DNA from 2 places in the Monashia sp. HAY1-11D genome. Region 1 is predicted to be linked to the other one. Evidence: predicted binding sites of a transcription regulator. Region 1 holds the regulator's gene; the other holds the start of a gene.
The links. Region 1 encodes HrcA, which represses chaperone genes, less so after heat shock. Its sites were predicted from a motif close to TTNGCACTCGNNNNNNNCGAGTGCNAA; they were not measured.
Positions count from the first base shown of each region.

Region 2: a site for HrcA is predicted at 1,583-1,609, ahead of groES (co-chaperone GroES). Genes of this name have one in related genera too.

Region 1 covers NZ_CP200320.1:3,349,918-3,355,972, forward strand. Annotated here, with positions in the region: gene AC1VM9_RS15450 (CHAP domain-containing protein) at 1-157, shown strand, start outside; gene AC1VM9_RS15455 (DUF3097 domain-containing protein) at 189-1,079, opposite strand; gene hrcA (heat-inducible transcriptional repressor HrcA) at 1,314-2,357, shown strand; partial or broken gene dnaJ (molecular chaperone DnaJ) at 2,458-3,589, shown strand; gene AC1VM9_RS15470 (16S rRNA (uracil(1498)-N(3))-methyltransferase) at 3,630-4,373, shown strand; gene AC1VM9_RS15475 (Gmad2 immunoglobulin-like domain-containing protein) at 4,436-5,692, opposite strand; gene AC1VM9_RS15480 (SigE family RNA polymerase sigma factor) at 5,689-6,055, opposite strand, start outside.
Region 2 covers NZ_CP200320.1:179,414-185,468, reverse strand. Annotated here, with positions in the region: gene AC1VM9_RS00775 (SRPBCC family protein) at 1-48, shown strand, start outside; gene AC1VM9_RS00770 (THUMP-like domain-containing protein) at 282-1,544, opposite strand; gene groES (co-chaperone GroES) at 1,761-2,057, shown strand; gene groL (chaperonin GroEL) at 2,173-3,789, shown strand; gene AC1VM9_RS00755 (WhiB family transcriptional regulator) at 3,919-4,206, opposite strand; gene AC1VM9_RS00750 (sigma-70 family RNA polymerase sigma factor) at 4,578-5,153, shown strand; gene AC1VM9_RS00745 (hypothetical protein) at 5,150-6,055, shown strand, end outside.

The sequences.
Region 1 (6,055 bases):
CTCGGCCGAGACGCCCTATGCGACGGTCAAGTTCGCGTCGGGTCGGACCGTGACCAACACCGTCCTCGTGCCGGTCGGACTCGACGGCTCGGTGCGGGTCAAGACCTCCGCGGCCGCCTACCTCAAGGTCGACGTCCAGGGTTACCTGCGCTGGTGACGCGGGGGTCCGGGAGCCGGCGCGGGCCGCGTCAGGCGCCGGGTTCCGTGACGAAGTCGATGAGCTCCTCCACGCTGGCGAGCAGCGCCGGCTCGAGGTCGGCGTAGCTGCGTACCGTGCCGAGGATGCGTTTCCAGGCGTTGGCGATGTCGGCCTGCGTCGAGTGGGCCCAGCCCAGCTCGGCACAGATGCCGTGCTTCCACGACGTGCCCCGCGGGATGACCGGCCACTGCTGCCAGCCGAGCCGTTCCGGCCGCACCGACTGCCACACGTCGACGTACGGGTGGCCGAGGACCTTGACGTGCCCGGACAGCCCCGGTAGCGACCGGGCCTGCTCGACGATGCGCGCCTCCTTGGTGCCGGGCACGAGGTGGTCGACGAGCACCCCGAGCCGTCGCCCGGGCCCGGGCCGGAACTCGGCGATGATCGCGGCGAGGTCGTCCACCCCGTCCATGAGCTCCACGACCACGCCCTCGACCCGCAGGTCGTCACCCCACACCTTCTCCACGAGCTCGGCGTCGTGGCGCCCCTCCACGTAGATCCGCGACCCGCTCGCGACCCGGGCGCGCGCGCCCTGCACGGCCACCGACCCGCTCGCGGTGCGCGCGGTGGCGCGGCGGGCGTCGGCGAGGGCGGCTGTCGCGGCGGCCGTCGGGGGCGTCAACGTGACCGGGCGTCCGTCGACGAGGAACCCCGGACCGAGCGGGAAGCCCTTGGTCCGGCCGCGCCGGTCCTCGAGGTGCACGACGTGCATGCCGCCCGCCTTCTCGACGCGGACGACGGCGCCCACCCAGCCGGTCTCCACCTCCTCGACGACGAGATCCGGTTCGGCGGGCATCGGCGTCGAGCGACCACCGCGGGGGGCACGCCAGTCGCCGCCGAGGACGTCGGAGCCGTATCGGTCGATCGGGGGAGGGGGCACACGGCGTCCGAGGCTAGGCCCTCCGGCCGCCGGATGCCGCCCGGCGCGCCGCTCCGGGCGGCATACGGTGGGACGGAGGTTCGGCGGTTGGTCCGACTCGACGTAGAATTGGCACTCGTTCGCCGAGAGTGCCAAGGGTCCGAGGGCTCATCGCCGGGGCCGCGCTGACGAGGCGGACGCGACGGGACGAGACCGGACGAGACCGACGAGACCACCGAGACGCGAGGAGGTCGGATGAGCGAGGAGCGCAAGCTCATGGTGCTGCGCGCCATCGTCCAGGACTACGTCCAGACGTCCGAGCCCGTCGGCAGCAAGGCGCTCGTCGACCGGCACCACCTCGGCGTCAGCGCCGCAACCGTGCGCAACGACATGGCCCAGCTCGAGGAGGAGGGCCTGATCCACGCGCCGCACACATCGGCCGGGCGCGTGCCCACCGACGCCGGCTACCGCCTGTTCGTCGACCGGCTCAGCGCTATCAAGCCCCTCGGCGCGGGCGAGCGGCGCGCCATCACCAAGTTCCTCGAGGGCGCCGTGGACCTCGACGACGTCGTCGACCGCACCGTCCGCCTCCTCGCCGGCCTGACCCGCCAGGTCGCCGTCATGCAGTACCCGTCGCTGACGCGCTCGACCGTGCGCCACGTCGAGCTCGTGCCCGTCGGTGCGACGCACGTCATGGCCGTGCTCATCGTCAACACCGGACGCGTCGAGCAGCGCGTCGTCGACGCCGGTCGCCCGCTGGCGGACGCCGACGGTGAGGTCTTCGTGGCGGCCCTGCGCACGCGCATCAACGAGGTGTCCGCCGGTGTGCCGTTCACCGTCGCCGCGACGCAGCTGCGCCGGCTCGTCGAGGAGGCCGCGGACACCGACCGCGAGGCGACCGAAGCGGTCGTGTCCGCCCTGACCGACCTGCTCGCCGAGGAGCGCGAGGAGCGCGTCGTCCTCGCCGGCCAGGCCAACCTCGCGCGCGCGGGTTCGGACTTCGCCCGCACCATCGGCCCGATCCTCGAGGCCCTCGAGGAGCACGTGACCCTGCTGCGCCTGCTCGGCCAGCTCGGCGACGACCCCGAGCTCGTGTCGGTCCGGATCGGCTCGGAGAACCCGGTCTCCGGCCTCCAGACCACCTCACTGGTCTCGATGGGGTACGGGTCGGGCACCGAGCGCATCGCGAGCCTCGGCGTCCTCGGCCCCACCCGGATGGACTACCCGACCACCATGGCGTCCGTGCGGGCCGTGGCGCGCTACGTGTCCGAGATCCTCGACGACAACCGCTCCACCTGACCCGACCACGACCGACCCTGACCCGAGCCTGAGCGACCCCACGCACCCCACGCCACCCACGACCCGACGACCGCACCCACGGAACCGAAGGAACACCCGCTTGAACGACTACTACGCCGTCCTCGACGTCTCCCGCGACGCGAGCCAGGAGGAGATCAAGAAGGCGTACCGCAGGCTCGCGCGCCGGCTGCACCCCGACGTCAACCCCGGGCCGGAGGCCGAGGAGGAGTTCAAACGGGTCTCGCAGGCCTACGACGTCCTGTCCGACCCGCAGAAGCGCCGCCAGTTCGACATGGGCTCGGACCCCTTCGCCACCGGTGGGGGCGCCGGCTACGGCGCCGGGGCGGGGTTCTCGTTCAGCGACGTCATGGACGCGTTCTTCGGCGCCGGTGCGACCGGTGCCCGCGGTCCCCGTCCGCGGGTCCAGCGCGGGCAGGACGCCCTCGTACGCCTCGACATCGACCTCGCCAAGGCCGTCTTCGGGTCCGAGGAGGAGCTTCGCCCTCGACACCGCGGTCGGCTGCAGCCGCTGCGGTGGTGACGGCGCCGAGCCGGGGACCGGCCGGCAGACCTGCCCGATCTGCCACGGTGCCGGCGAGATCCAGCAGGTGCAGCGCAGCTTCCTCGGCCAGGTGATGACCTCGCGCCCCTGCGTCAACTGCCAGGGCTTCGGCTCGACCCTGACCGACCCGTGCCACGACTGCTCCGGCGACGGCCGGGTCCGCACCCGTCGCACGCTCAAGCTCAAGGTGCCGGCCGGCGTCGACACCGGCACGCGCATCCAGCTGACCGGCGAGGGCGAGGTCGGCCCCGGCAACGGCCCCCGCGCCGACCTCTACGTCGAGGTCCGCGTGCTCAACCACGACGCGTACACCCGGCGCGGGGACGACCTGCACTGCAGCGTCGAGCTGCCCATGGCGGCGGCGGCGCTCGGGACGACGATCAAGCTGTCGACCTTCGACGGCATGCAGGACCTCGAGATCAAGGCCGGCACCCAGAGCGGTGACGTCCTCACCCTCCGCGGCCTCGGCGTCACCCACCTGCGCCACGGCGGACGCGGCGACCTGCTCGTCCACGCCACGGTCCAGACCCCGACGAAGCTGACCGAGGAGCAGCAGGACCTCCTGCGGCAGTTCGCGGCGCTCCGCGGCGAGGAGCGCCCCGAGGGTCGGCTCGCGCCCGTCAACAAGGGCCTCTTCGGCAAGCTGCGCGACGCGTTCAAGGAGAAGTGACCGGAGGCGCGGCGCCGTCCTGCTGCGGCAGGATGGCGCCGTGACGCACCAGCTCTTCCTCGGCGACCCCGACGCGGTGGCCCGCGCCGTGGCCGGCTCGAGGCTCGCCCTCACCGGCGACGAGGGTCGGCACGCGGCGACCGTCGTGCGCCTCCGGGCGGGGGAGCGGTGCTACGTCGCCGACGGCCGCGGCCGGCGAGCCCTGCTCGAGGTGACGCACGTCGACCGGTCGGAGGTGACCGGCACCGTCGTCGAGCTCGTCGACGAGCCCGCGCCGGACCCGCGCCTGGTCCTCGTCCAGGCGCTCGCCAAGGGGGACCGCGACGAGCAGGCGATCGAGGCGGCCACCGAGCTCGGCGTCGACGAGGTGGTGCCGTGGCAGGCCGAACGGTCGGTCGTCGTCTGGCGCGGCGACCGCGCCGCCAAGTCGCAGGCCAAGTGGGCCGCGGTCGTCGCCCGGGCCACCAAGCAGTCCCGGCGTGCCCGCATCCCGGTGACCGCCGGGCACGTCGGTCTGTCCGCACTCGTCGCGCGGGCCCGGGCGTCGGCCCTCGTCCTCGTGCTCCACGAGGACGCCACCGAACCGCTCGCGTGCGTCGACCTGCCGGACGGCGGGGACGTGCTCGTCGTCGTGGGCCCCGAGGGCGGCATCACCGGCCGCGAGCTGGACGCGCTGGTCGACGCCGGGGCGAGGCCGGTACGGCTGGGGCCGACGATCCTGCGCTCGTCGTCGGCCGGCCCGGCCGCCCTCGCCGTCCTCCTCGCGCGGTCCCGCTGGCGCTGAGTCACCGGGACGTTCTTGGCCTCTCGACGTAAGGCAGGCCGCCGAACGTGGCGTCTCGACGGTCAGCGGACGGTGAACGGGATGCGCTGCTCGGCGTCGGGCGACCCGTCCTTGGGACTCGACTCGAGGACGCGCACGACGTAGTCGCCCGCCGGCAGGGCCTTGGTGCGGAACGAGTACGACCCGCGCTGCGGCGCCCCCGCGTCCGCCGTCGTGCTGCCTGTGGCGACGACCGCGCCTCCACGGAGCAACTGCCACTCGACGTTGGCCTCGAAGGTGCTCGCGACGCCCTTGACGGTGATCGGCTGACCTGCCTTGACCGTGGCGCCGCGAGCGGGCTCGTCGACCCACAGCGGGGCGAGGGTGTCGTACACGCCCATGGCGTCGCCCGGGCGCTGGTGCGCTTGGCCCGAGGGCATCCCCGGCGCGACGTCGCCGCCGCCCTCCACGACGAGGACGACCGGCTTGGTGCCCTGGCCGACGCCGGCCTGAGCCGTCCACACGAGCTGCTGCACGGCGAGGTCGGCCAACGCCGCCGACCCGCTCGGCAGGCCCCCGGACAGCGTCACGACGATCCGGCCGGAGCCGTCGAGCGTCACCGACACCGGGCTCACGCCGGCCCACGGTGAGACGTACGCCGACGACGAGGGCGCCTTGCCCATGGCGAGCTTCAGCGCCGCGAGCGCGCGCGCCTCGGGCCCGGTGGGCGTCGTGACGGAGGTGCGGACGAACTCACGGAAGAGCCGCGGCGGATGGTACTGCAAGGTGTCGGTGACGATGATCGGGCCGACGTAGTAGACCGGGACGCTCGCGCGGGTGGTGACCGGTGGTGCCGGCTGGGACGTCGGTCCCTGCGCAGTCTGGGTCGGGATGCTCGAGGGCTGCGACGCGGAGGGGGTGCTGCGCTGCGTCGGCGCGGTGGTCGAGGCGATGGCCGTCGGGGGTGGCCCCGCCACGGGCGGCGTCCGGTCGGCGCCACGCACCGCGGCCCAGACGCCCCCGGCGACGAGGACGGCGGCCGCGGCGGCCGCGACCGGGACGAGCCAGCGGTGCGGGCGACCGGGACGGTTCGGGCCCCCGGCGCCGGCCGCGCGGGCGGTCTCGCCGTGCGCCTCGGCGAGGATCGCCCCGAGCCGGTCGTGCGGCGTGATGGTGCGCGACTCGGTCGCCAGGCCGCGGCGCAGCCGGTCCTCCACGGGGCGGAGCGCGCCCCCGATCGCGACGGCGTCCTCGGCCCCGGAGGTGCGAGCGCGCCCGGACGGGTCGCCGGACGGGTCGCGTGCGGGGTCACCGGGACGACGGTTCGGGTCGGTGTTCATGACGGCTCCGTGGGGTCGATGGTGCGGCGCAGCGCGCTCAGCCCGCGGTGGGCGTGCGTCTTGACGGCGCCGGCGGAGATCTCGAGGGCCCGGGCGATCTGCGCCTCGGACAGGTCGGCGTAGTAGCGCAGCACGAGGACCTCGCGCTGCCGCTCGGGCAGCTCGCGCAGGGCGTCGACCATGGCGTCGCGTCCGACGGCGTGCAGGGCGTGGGACTCGGCGCTGCCGACCCAGCCGCGCCCTGGCGCGTCGGCGGCGCCGGCCTCGCGCGCGGTGTGCCGGTCGACGACGACCGCGTGCCGCTGCACGGACCGGCACCCGTTGACGACCGCGGTCTGCAGGTAGGCGACGACGCGCCCCGAG
Region 2 (6,055 bases), 3.2 Mb from region 1:
GACGCCACCTGGACCGCCCTTCACGCCCGGTACCGGGCAGGCACCTGACGCCGACGGGTCCGTCGACCGCCGAGCTCGGCCCTGCGCTCCCTCCCCGGTCGCATCGGACGGCGCCCGCGCGATCTGCAACGACACGCCTCCGGCCGCGCGTGGACGTCTTCTCTTCGTACGCACTCCGGCGCCTCGTCGGCGTCAGGTCTCCTGGTCCGTGGCAGACCACCGACGAGGAGGCGCCAGAGGCACGGACGAACCGGGCGTGGACGCCCGTGGGATCGGGGCCGTCAGGCGGGGGTGACGACGAGCGCGACCTGGCCGCCGGCCACCCGGGTCACGACGAGCGTCGCCTCGGAGCCGCCCTTGCCGCGCCCCGTCATCTTCAGCTGCCGACGCAGCCGGTCCGCGTCGAGGGTGACGCCGCGCTTCTTGATGGTGACCCGGTCGAACCCCTGGTCGCGCAGCCACCGTGCGAGGTGCTTGGTCGACAGCGGCATCGCGGCGTCGACCCGGAAGCGGCGGGCCCACGGCACGTCGACCGCATGGTCGGCACCGACGTAGCCGACGCCCGTCGCGAGCTCCCGCCCGTCGGTCGCGGCGACGAGCGCACCGGTCAGGTCGGCGCGGATGACCGCCCGGTCGGGCTCGTAGAGCCAGGCTCCCACGCGCGATACCGAGGCGACGGGCTCGACGCCCGCCCCGGCCGCCGCGTCGGCCTCGGTGACGACGTGGGTCGACGTCGTGCTGCTCACCGACGCGGTCCGGCCCGGGTGCTGGACGAGCGGCCCCCACCACACGGCGCACTCGAGAACTTCGCCGTGCCAGGAGGTCCACTGGGCCTCGGCCCCGACGGGCAGGGCCCCGTGCGGGAACCCCGGCGACAGCTTCGCACCCGTGGCCGGGACCGCCTCGGCCACGGCGAGCACCTGCTGCCACGAGGGCGAGATGGCATCGAGGGAGAAGACCCGACGCGTCCGGCCGCGGACGTCCGCCACTCCGGTGACGCGTCGGGCTGGGTCGAGCCACACGCCGACCCGCGACGCGTCGGCCACCGTGGGCCTACCGCCGGGGGAGCCGAGCAGGGCGACGTCCTCCGCGCGGCCGACCTCGACGCGCGCGGCGGGCCAGTGGCGGAGGTTGACCGCGGCGATCCGCGCGGTGGTCTCGTCGGCCTCGACCCCGCGGACCCGCAGGTCCAGGCTGGCGAACGCCATCGCGTCGGCGCCCAGCCCGCACCCGAGGTCCCAGACCTCCTCGAGGCCCGCCGCGACGTACCGGTGGGCGTGCCGGGCCGCGACGCCGAGGCGGGTGGACTGCTCCAGCCCGTCGGCGGTGAAGAGCATCCCCGCCGCGAAGTCGCCGAACTTCTCCGTGCCCCGGGCCCGCAGCCGTGACTGGTTGAGCGCCGCGGCGACGAGGTCGGCGTCGTAACCGGCCTCGCGGAGGCGGGTCTGCAGGTGCAGGGCGGAGGCCTCGTCGTACGGCGGCAGCGACCGGAGCAGGGCCCAACCCTGGCCGGTCGCGAGGCGGTCGACCATCGCCGGGTCCATGCCGCCATCCTGCCAGCCGAGGACACGACACCCGAGTTCTGGCACTCGACTTGACCGAGTGCTAACGGCAAACCTAGATTTGCTCGTGCTGGCACTCTCGGCCTGAAAGTGCCAACGCCCTCCTCGAGGGAGGTCGACCCCCGCGACGGCGGCCAGCCTCGAAGAGCCCACAGTCCGCAAGTCAACTCCGACTGTCCCGAAGGGAAGGTCACCACCGTGTCGGTTTCCATCAAGCCGCTCGAGGACCGCATCGTCGTCAAGTCCCTCGAGGCCGAGCAGACCACCGCGTCCGGCCTCGTCATCCCCGACACCGCCAAGGAGAAGCCGCAGGAGGGCGAGGTCCTCGCCGTCGGCCCCGGCCGCTTCAACGACAACGGCACCGAGCGCGTCCCGCTCGACGTCAAGGTCGGCGACAAGGTCATCTACAGCAAGTACGGCGGCACCGAGGTCAAGTACGGCGGCGAGGAGTACCTCATCCTCTCCGCGCGCGACGTGCTCGCCGTCGTCGGCTGACCCGACACCCTCAGCCGTGACCGCACCCCGGTGAGCCCCGACCGGGGACTCCCGGGGTGCGTCCGGTTCCCGGCCCCACCAACGCCACCGCAACACCCGAGCCAGAAGGAACACCATGGCCAAGATGCTGGAGTTCGACGACTCCGCCCGTAAGTCCCTCGAGCGCGGCGTCGACGCGCTCGCCAACGCCGTCAAGGTGACGCTCGGCCCCAAGGGCCGCAACGTCGTCATCGACAAGAAGTGGGGCGCTCCCACCATCACCAACGACGGTGTGACGATCGCCCGCGAGGTCGAGCTCGAGGACGCGTACGAGAACCTCGGCGCGCAGCTCGCCAAGGAGGTCGCGACCAAGACCAACGACATCGCCGGTGACGGCACGACGACGGCGACCGTCCTCGCCCAGGCCATGGTCAAGGAGGGCCTGCGCAACGTCACCGCCGGTGCCGCACCGGCCGCCCTGAAGCGCGGTATGGACAAGGCCGTCAGCGCCGTCAACGACGAGCTGCTCAAGCACGCCCGCGACGTCGACGGCAAGGACGAGATCGCCTCCGTCGCGACCCTCTCGGCCCAGGACGCCACCCTCGGCGGCCTCATCGGCGAGGCCTTCGACAAGGTCGGCAAGGACGGCGTCATCACCGTCGAGGAGTCCTCGACGACCGCCACCGAGCTCGAGTTCACCGAGGGCATGCAGTTCGACAAGGGCTACCTCTCGGCGTACTTCGTCACCGACGCCGAGCGCATGGAGACCGTCCTCGAGGACGCCTACGTCCTCATCAACCAGGGCAAGATCTCCGCGGTCGCCGAGGTCCTGCCGGTCCTCGAGAAGGTCGTGCAGTCCGGCAAGCCGCTGCTCATCATCGCCGAGGACGTCGAGGGCGAAGCCCTCTCGACGCTCGTCGTCAACAAGATCCGCGGCACGTTCAACGTCGCCGCCGTCAAGGCCCCCGGCTTCGGCGACCGCCGCAAGGCGATGCTCCAGGACATCGCCGTGCTCACCGGCGGCCAGGTCATCGCCCCCGAGGTCGGGCTCTCGCTCGACCAGGCCGACCTGACCGTCCTCGGCCAGGCCCGCCGCGTCGTCATCACCAAGGACGACACGACCATCATCGACGGTGCGGGCGAGGAGTCCGAGGTCGTCGGCCGCGTCAACCAGATCAAGGCCGAGATCGAGCGCACCGACTCCGACTGGGACCGCGAGAAGCTCCAGGAGCGCCTCGCCAAGCTCGCCGGTGGCGTCTGCGTCATCAAGGTCGGCGCGCACACCGAGGTCGAGCTCAAGGAGAAGAAGCACCGCATCGAGGACGCGATCTCCGCGACGCGTGCCGCGATCGAGGAGGGCATCGTCGCCGGTGGCGGCACCGCCCTCATCCACGCCTCGACCGTCATCGACGGGCTCGGCCTGTCCGGCGACGAGGCCACCGGTGCCGCGATCGTCAAGAAGGCGGTCCAGGAGCCGCTGCGCTGGATCGCCGAGAACGCCGGCCTGCAGGGCTACGTCGTCACCTCCAAGGTGGCCGAGATGGCGATCGGTCAGGGCCTCAACGCCGCGACCGGCGAGTACGGCGACCTCATCGGCGCCGGCGTCATCGACCCGGTCAAGGTGACGCGTTCCGCGCTGCGCAACGCCGCGTCGATCGCCTCGATGATCCTGACGACCGACACGCTCGTCGTCGAGAAGCCCGAGGAGGAGCCGGAGGGCGTCGGCGGCCACGGCCACGGCCACGGTCACTGACCTCACACGCACAGAGAGAGGGCCGCTCCCCTGGGGGAGCGGCCCTCTCCGCGTTCCGGTAGGTCCGGTGGTTCTGTGTGTCCGGTGGTCCTGCCGGCCCCGGCACGCCGCCTGTCGTGGGGCGGTGCGTCAGGACGCCGCCTGCACCGTGTCGTAGAGCAGCTCGCGCTCACCCTCGGTCAGCCCGCCCCAGACCCCGTAGGGCTCGCGCACCTCGAGGGCGTGCGAGCGGCAGGCCTCCACGACGGGGCAGCCCGCGCAGACGGCCTTGGCCTCGGCGTCGCGGTTGCGCCGGCGCGGACCGCGTTCGCCCTCGGGGTGGAAGAACACGTCGGGGCTGACCCCGCGGCACGCTCCGTCGAGCTGCCAGTCCCAGAGGTCGGCAACCGGTCCCGGCAGGCGGGTGATCTCAGCCATGAACTCGTCTTTCGGGTCGGGCGGGTGGGGCCGCCGGGTCCAACGGGCGGCCGGAGGTTTCCCCATGCAGGGCCGCGCCATCGACGCTAACCGGGCCCGCGACCACGGTTAAAGAGCAGAATCTTCAAGACTTGTTCAAGACTTGCCAACCAGATGGCATGCTCGTCGGGGGACCTCCGCGGCCCCCGGGGCGACGGCCTCTCGAGCGTCCCGGGCGCGGTCCGACCCACTACCATGAGGGCGCTCTGCAGGAGCGCGGACGGGCACGACGACGGCCTCGCGGCCACGACACACGACCATCGGGGGAACGAGGTGCAATGGGTCCGGGACGCTCCCCGTCGGCGCGCGTAACACCGAGCGGCGTCGACGCGATGGACCGGGTGGACGCACGGCCCCTCCGTGACCTCGCGGCGCTCTCCGGCCGCGATCCCCGCGCCCACGAGCTGCTGCTGGCCCGGGTGCGGGAGCTGGCCCTGAAGTACGCCCGTGTCCGCCTCGGCCGGTTCGGTGCCGAGGACACCGCGCAGGACGTCGCCCAGGAGGTGTGCATGGCTGTCATGACGGCCCTGCCGACCTACGAGGAGCGCGGCCTGCCGTTCGAGGCGTTCGTCTACACGATCACCTCGCGCAAGCTGGCCGACGCCCAGCGTGCCGCGATGCGCGGTCCGGCGCCGGTGCCGGAGGTGCCGGACGGCCCCGACGAGGCGCCGACGCCCGAGTCGGTCGCCGTGATGCGCGACCAGGCCGCTGTCGCGATGGAGCTCATGCAGCGGCTGCCGGCCCAGCAGCGCGAGATCCTCATCCTCCGGGTCGCTGTCGGGCTCTCGGCGGACGAGACCGCGGCCGCCCTGGGGATGTCCGCCGGCGCCGTCCGCGTCGCCCAGCACCGGGCGCTCGGCAAGCTGCGCACCCTCGTCGCCGAGGCCGAGGCGGGTGACGTGGCATGACCGACCTGTACCCCATCGACGACCTCGTCGCCGACGACCTGCTCCTCGACCGCATCGGCGCGCGCGGTGCCGACCCCGGCGAGCCCCTGGCCGTCCTGCTCGGTGCCCTCGCGGCGCACGCCGACACCGCGCTGCCCGGGCGCACGGCGCACCGAGGCCGACGCACCCGGCACCGCTACCTCGGCGCCTTCGCCGCGCTCGCCATCGCCGCGTCCGGCGCGGGTGTCGCGGCAGCGGTCTCGCTGCCGGACCGCGGCCCGAGCCACGCCGACCACGTCCGGGTCCTGCAGGAGATGGAGGACAGCGCGCGCAGCTCCGCGCCGAGCGGCCTGTTCTCGAGGCTCGGTCTGCCGCAAACGGCCGGCACGACCGCGGCCCGCAACCTCGTCCTGGTCCGGCGGGCGGACGGTGCCATCGTCCTGCTCCCGCCCGCTCAGGCCGCGGCGATCGAGGCAGCCGGGGTCCCGGGCGCTCCCGGTGCGGCCTCGCGCCGCACCGGCAACCCGGGTGACGCGGTCCGCGCCGATGCCGCGGGCGGCGCCCAGGGCGGCGCCGGTGCCGGTGGTACGAGCGGCGCCGGCGTCGGCCAGCCGGGTGCCCCGGACGGCCAGGGCGACACCGCCGAGGACGAGAGCCAGGACCCGGCCCAGACCTCGACCGGCGAGGCCACGAAGGCCACGAAGACCACGAAGGCCCCCAAGGGCAAGCCGGGGCCCAAGGGCGGCGCCACGGGGACGCCCACCCCCGCGACGTCATCGACCCCGCCGTCCCCGCTGGCCCAGCCGCTGAGCGGCCCGGCACCGAGCGGAACGAGCGGAGCGAGCGGGACGAGCGCAGGCGGCACCGGTGGTGCGGCGCGACCCTCGGCCGTGCCGACGGCGCCCGTCCCGCCGGCCACGCCC